2 regions of the Nitrospira defluvii genome follow, and region 1 is predicted to be linked to the other one. Evidence: riboswitches for the same ligand, from Rfam matches in the RefSeq annotation. Region 1 holds a riboswitch; the other holds the start of a gene.
What was found. Region 1 has a riboswitch for fluoride ahead of KJA79_RS16295 (hypothetical protein). Riboswitches for the same ligand answer to the same signal wherever they lie in the genome.
Positions count from the first base shown of each region.

Region 2: it holds a riboswitch for fluoride, as region 1 does, so the genes downstream of both, KJA79_RS07035 (ATP-binding cassette domain-containing protein) here and KJA79_RS16295 (hypothetical protein) in region 1, are expected to answer to the same signal.

Region 1 covers NZ_CAJNBJ010000017.1:252,596-255,988, forward strand. Annotated here, with positions in the region: gene KJA79_RS16290 (dynamin family protein) at 1-799, opposite strand, end outside; gene KJA79_RS16295 (hypothetical protein) at 858-1,301, opposite strand; fluoride riboswitch at 1,379-1,454, opposite strand; gene KJA79_RS16300 (universal stress protein) at 1,858-2,280, opposite strand; gene KJA79_RS16305 (cation:proton antiporter) at 2,303-3,393, opposite strand, start outside.
Region 2 covers NZ_CAJNBJ010000001.1:1,444,791-1,448,183, reverse strand. Annotated here, with positions in the region: gene KJA79_RS07050 (SAM-dependent methyltransferase) at 1-122, opposite strand, end outside; gene KJA79_RS07045 (hypothetical protein) at 309-884, shown strand; gene KJA79_RS07040 (sulfite exporter TauE/SafE family protein) at 1,040-1,771, shown strand; fluoride riboswitch at 1,870-1,944, shown strand; gene KJA79_RS07035 (ATP-binding cassette domain-containing protein) at 1,965-3,393, shown strand, end outside.

The DNA.
Region 1 (3,393 bases):
CAGCCTGCGGAAGTTGGGTATCTTCAAGGGTTGCCTCAAGGGCCTGCCGCGCGGAGAGGATAAAAATGCGCACCTCGCCCGAAAACCCAGCGTCATCCCGAATGGCCTGCTTCAAAAATGTCACGAGTTGTTGACGCTCCGACGGCGCAAGCAGGTCGGCCTTACTGAGGACAAAGATGACGCGGGTGGCAGACTCACGAACGGCCCGCAAAAATTGAACCTCAACCTCGGTGATGGGCGGATCGGGTGAGAGCACAAACAGCACGCCGTCGCAGGCAGGGAGCATGGCCCGAGCGGTGCGTGTGTTGTGCAGCACAGTGGACCCAATGCCAGGGGTATCCGTAATCTCTACACTTTGAGCAAGGAACGCGGCAGGATGGTCCACCTCCACGCGGGTGACACCTAATCGATTGGCGGGATTCCCCTGTTCGGTGACATATCGCATCAGGACTGCTTGCAGCTGCTCCAGCGAGCCGTCGTAGTCTTCGAAGCGGCCATCCAGATGATGGATCCGGATGCGTCGCTCAGGACCGTAGCGGATTGTGGTGGGAATGGCGGTGAGTGGGAGGATGCCCGTGGGCAAGAGCGGCTCATGCAATAACGCATTGAGGAGCGTGCTCTTCCCCCGCTTGAACTGGCCCAGCACCGCCAACCTGAAACGTCCTTCCCGAAGACGCTGACCGAGTTCGCCCGCCATGACAGCATATCCCGAGAAATCCGAACCCATATCGGCAAGGGTGCGCTCAAGCTCTGCGAGCTGGTCCTTCAACCAATTCTCAGATCGAATGGGTGGCGGCATGATTGCGAGCGAACGCTCCTCCTGGGGGACTCTCCTGTGAACGTCTTAAGCTCGGAGACTAGCCCTCTGACCCGGTAGCTTTGTCGTATTGCCCCTTCAGCAGCCTCAGCTTGTCCTGAACGCTCTCGCGCATCTCTTTCTGACTCCATTTGGCATCTCCCGGTGCCGAGTCTAATTTCGGGACTTCCCGTAGGATGTCATCTCGAGTCTGAACCAAATCCAGGATGGTCGCTCGACTATTGGGCTTATCTCGTAATTGCTCGATCAGGGCATCCACCTTGCCGATAATCTTTTCCACCTGGAATCGAAACTGCCTCGCATCATTCGGCAATGAGTCAACGGTCAAAGAATCAGCGGCAGAAGCTACACCGGTGCGCGGACGCAAAACTGACAAATCCACGTGCCACAGCAGGATCCAACCCAGTAACATTCCCGCCAGTATGGCCATGATTCGCTCTGTACCACTGATACCTTCATCTTCCCAGCTCTCTGTCCCGTTCATAAGCTCCTCACTTTCGTCGGAGGTGAACGTTCCTGGTCAGCCTTCGCTCTGGGATAAAAAAAACTCCTACAGCGGGTCTCGCCGTAGGAGTTATCAGTCGCTTCGTCTTCAGACGAGCGGCGCTTCGCGGTGAACTCCATCACCGATCTATCGCATGCTTTGATTCATACAACCCCATTAAAGCGGTGTCAATAAGGTGCATACAACCGATTGGCCTCTGTAAACGAATCCACGTTGCTTTCCCTCAATGAGCGGCTTCGCGTGGTGCAGGGCGTGGTATCAGAGAGAGACGACTACAGAGGGACAAGAGCGGTAGGCCGACCGGGGCTTGATCTGACCATCCACATCGCCACCACGAGGTCACCAATGGACGGATCTTCGGCCTTGGTTTATGGTGGCGGCCGAATCCAGCGCGATGGCGACATCTCGTTCCGGCCTGTAGCCTGATCGCGTCCACGATCTATTATCAAGCGTCCTCGTTACTCTTTAAGGTAGCCTCGAAAATCCACAATCTCCCGAGCCTGGATCCCTTGCTACGCCTCCTCATCACCGCTGCTTATTTCACAACAAGCACGCTGCAGGGCGCGAGTCGTATAAGATTTTGCGATGTGCCACCCCAAATGCGTCCGTAGATGTTCGAATGCCCTGTGAAGCCTATGACGAGCAAATCGAAGTCGTGGTCTTTCGCATATGTGACGATCGTTTCCACGGCGTGTCCCGGAATGACATGCGATGTGAGCCGGACATCCTGAGCGGCGGCTGCCGCATTGGCTTCGGCAATCACTTTTTGGAAAAATTCCTTGGCTTCCTCTTTGGCCTCGATCACTTCTCCCATCAGTGCAGCATAGTGCGGGAGATGTTCTTCCACGCAAATCTGGTGCAAATCTGCCTCATCGCGTTTCGCCATGTCGATTGCGGCGAGCAAAGCACCCCTAGCTCCGGAAGACCCGTCATTGGCCACGAGAATTGTTCGATACATTGGCAGCCTCCTTCATGGTTGGTCAGACGATCGGCATTTCTTGGGACAGCGAGGTGGGCTGAGTTTTGGCAGTCCCGTTGAAGCCCTCTTCAGTCGGCGTTAGGCCAGGGTCGAACCAACGCTCGGCGATGACGGTGGGGACGATGGCGCTCAAGATGACGACGGCCACCAGGACCGCATATTGCTCCTGGTTGATCACTCCGTGTGTCAGTCCGTAGAGCGCCGAGATCGTTCCGAACGTCAGGCCGGTGGACATCAATAGCGTCGTATAGAGCCCCTCACGTTTCCCGAATCGAAACGCATGGGCTAACGGCCAGACACCCACAAATTTTGTGGCGATCTTGACCCCGAGCAGGAGGACGATCAACAGCCAGGCGCCGAGAACGGCATGAGCATCTACCAGCGTTCCTGCTTTCAGGAAATAGAAGGGAGTCAGAATCGAAAATGCGATCACCCGCATCCGATGAATCACGGTGGGATAGCTGAGACAGAGGGGCGCCAAAGCCATACCGAGCAGATAGGCAGGAAGCACCGCTTCGCTCTGCGCGAGCGTCGCAAGGGCCCCCATGCCGCAGAGGATGACGAGGATGAATTTCAGGTCCGGTTCGCTGAGGCGAGTCCCGACCGCTGCGAAAAACCGCCGGGCAACGGAAGGCAATTGCCAGAGCAGCACACTCATGGCCAACACAAAAGCCAGCAACCACCAGTCATACCGCGCGAAGAGGAGTCCGAGCGCGAGCACTGTTCCGAGATCCGTGACAAAGCAGGCGGCCAGGATGACTTTGCCAAGATCGGTCCGGTTATACCCCCGTTCCAGCATCACGGCGTACACGACGGCGACGGACGTGGTCGAGAGTGCGATGCCGGCGATTTCGGAGGCTTGAAGCGACCAGCCCGCGATCCAATAGGCCGCCCCCATCGCTCCGAGAAACGGGGTGAGGAAGGAGGCCAGCCCGATGCTGAAGGTTTCTTTCCATCTGGTCCGCACGGTGTCGAGATCCAGTTCAGCCCCGGCGAGAAAGGTCAAGAGGACGCTGCCAGCGGCGGCCAAAAAGTCGATCCAGGCCGTGGAGCGCAAGGTCAACAGATTGCCGCCCGCTGTCCCGACGACAA
Region 2 (3,393 bases), on a different contig from region 1:
CCCCGTAGTTGATAGAACAGAGTATTGATATGCGCCTGCCAGTAATCGACCGGCTTGTACTCCCCGAGCGGTTGAGGCAATGCGTCGGGATCCTCTACCTGCGTCATCAGGTGCTGTTCCATGCTGTCCCCCTGTGGAAAGGGGGAAAGTCTAACAGGAAGCAAATTTCACCCGCAACCAGTCTCCGATGACTCCGGAACCCATCGCGCCTCGACATGGCCCCCCTGATGCGCCGCCCTCACACCCCAACATCCGCACGCCCACGCACTTCCTTGACAGGCCTGCTAGGGCAGGTGTACCAAGACAGCATGCGGGAGCTCGGCGCGCTTGTCTGCCTCATCGTCCTCCTCTCAGGCTCCCCCCTTGGAGCTGAGGATCTCCCTCTCACGCGCAATGTGCCGATCCCGGACTTTCAGAACCGCACTGAGAACGCCAAACCTTACAATTTCGACGCCCCGCCCGAAGGCATGTTTCGCCGCATCGTGCTCGCCGAGGGATTCGATGAAGAACTGGGGTTTCAACGGACCCATGAAATCGTTCCCGTCGCCCCCACAGAGCAGTTCACCGCCGGATCGAAGCCGATTTTCATCGTGTTCGAACTGCACCAGCACTATCAATCGTTTCAAGTATTCGGGCGCTGCTATCCCGAGCCGGAAGCAGGAGCCGCGGGGCAACCGGTCGTGGCCGAAGACGCCATGTACATCGCCCTGGAAGACCAAACCGGCTACCTCACATTGCTCCCCGCGGAAGGCAGTTGGAAACCCGGTCGCTATAAAGTGGAAATCCACGCTGGCGAACAGATCAACGACATGAGCTTGATGGGCACCATGCGCTTCACCGTCTCCGCTCCGCCCGATCGCCCGGTTCCCTCCAAGCCACAATAACCCCGCAGGCATGCCGTTCCATCAACCGCCGATCACCTCCTCGACGCCATTTACACTGTTTGACCGGCGCTACGACCCTGCGCTATATCCGACAGCAACCGTAAGAGGCACAAGCCGGGCCGAGAAAAGCCCGCGCCGGATGGGACAGCGTCACCATGCACTGGGACATTCTCGCAACGATTCTCCTGACGGCCACCATTCAATCCCTCTTCGGCGTCGGCGTCCTCCTGTTCGGCACCCCGATTCTGCTGGTCTTGGGCTACGACTTCATCACCACCCTGACCACACTCCTGCCGATCTCGCTGGCCATCAACCTGCTCCAAGTCAGTAAGGACTATCGGCAGATTCATCTTCCGTTCTACCGGCAGATCCTCACCCTCTCGATTCCCTGCGTCATCCTCTGGCTTCTGCTGGTGACGACACGCAAACTGAACATCGGCGGCATCGTCGGGGTTTTTCTGATCGTGGCCGCCCTGAAAAGCGTATATCCGCCGTTTCAACGAGTCATCGAATCACTCGTACGGTATGAGCGTACGTACTTCGTGGTGATGGGCATGGTGCATGGCTTGACCAATCTGGGCGGCTCACTGCTGACGGCCATCATTCACAGCAAGCCATACGACAAAGACCAGACCCGCGCCACCACCGCGGTGTCCTACGGGACCTTTGCGCTCTTTCAACTCCTGACGCTCGGGCTCTCCCTTGGTCCTTCGACCATCGCCACCCCCACGACTGTCTTATACCTGGCCGCGGGCATCAGCATGTTCCTGGGCACCGACCTGCTGCTCTACAGCAAGATGAGCACGGATCGATACCGGACCACGTTCGCGGTATTTCTGTTTCTGTCGGGCACCGCGCTGATTTTCAAATCGCTCTTCCTGCGTTAGCCCCTCCACGGCCTCAGCGACAGGCTCAGCGAACCGAGAACCGTCGATTGTCTTGACGGCGGCAGGGATGCCGGTCTAGACTTCGCACTGTTCCTGACGAGTCCCAAGGTGATGGAGTTCACCGAGAACCGCCGACCGCCCTTCCGCGCCCGGCTGATAACTCCTACCAGCGCCCCACGCGGTAGGAGCCTCTTTGAGCGAACAGCCCACGACCAGCCCGGCCTATCCGCAATATCAACTGACCCGGGTCCTCCGCGACATCTTCACGCACTTGAGCCTCCTCCTGACGCTCGAACGGTCGATGCTCGGTATCATCGCCTCATACGCCGTCGCGATCGGATTCTTCCTTCTCTGCGTCCCCATCGCCGTCCAGGAATTGGTCAGCACCTTCTCCTTTGCCATGGAGCCGCGGATGATCTTTACGCTGACGATCTTCGTCGCCAGCTCGCTGACCGGGGTCGCCGCCTTCCGCGTGCTCCAGGCGCGCGCGGTCGAAACGCTCCAGCAGCGGATCTATACACGCATCGCCATCGCCTTCACGCGGCTGCTTCCTCGCTTGCGTGACGACACGTTCGCGCCGCAACAGGCCCATCGATTCATGGAGGCTGACTTACTCACCCGGGCGCTGGTTGCCATGGTGGCGGATCTGTTCAACGTCGCGGTGGTCGGCACCATCGGGGTGACCATGCTGATCCTGTTTCACCCCTACTTCACCCTCTACATTCTGGTCCTGATTCTGGGCTTTGTCGGACTGCTGACACTCTTCGGCCGCGGCGGCTTCTTCATCACCCTGGAGATGTCCCGACTGCACTACCAGATTTTCGGCTGGATTCAGAACATCGCACACAACCTCCCGCACCTTCGCGCGGCAGGCGACAGCCCCTATCTGCTGGAACGCACCGATGGCCTCACCCGCCTCTATGCCCGTATTCGACAACGCCGCTCGGATACCTTGACCGGAAGGCAGTACAAGGCCGCCGCTCTCTGGCAGGTGGTCGGCCACAGCGGACTCATCATTACCGCCGGACTTCTCGTCGTCGACGGCCAATTGACCGTGGGCCAATTCGCCGCCGCCGAGGTGCTGGTGGGGAATCTGCTGGTGAACATGGACACGTTGGCACGACGCATGGTGGCCATGTTTTTCGCCTTCGTCTCCTGCCGGGAAATCGCCGCCGTGTTTTCACTACCGACAGAAGAAGAGCAGGCCAAGGAGGATGTACCGGCGATGCAATTCGGGGTATCAGGTATTCGGCTGACCTGCCGGAACCTGTCCTATACCAGTCCGGATGGAAGCACGATGTTTCAGAACGTCTCGCTGGAGGTGTCACCAGGAGAAAAGGTCGCCATCCTCTGCAGCAGCAATCCCGCCAAGACCGCTCTCGCCAAAGTGCTGGCCGGGCTTCATCCCCCGACCACAGGCTTCGTCCGGTACAACGAAATGAATCTGGTCGAAGTGAAGCGGGATGCCATCAGCCGGGTACGCGGCCTCATCCTGGACTCTCATCCGACGTTGCTGGACGGCACGCTGGAGGACAACCTCACCCTCGGGCGACCGAGCATCGAATATGACGACCTCCAATGGGCCCTGCGCTTCGTGGAGTTGGATACCGACATCGACGCGA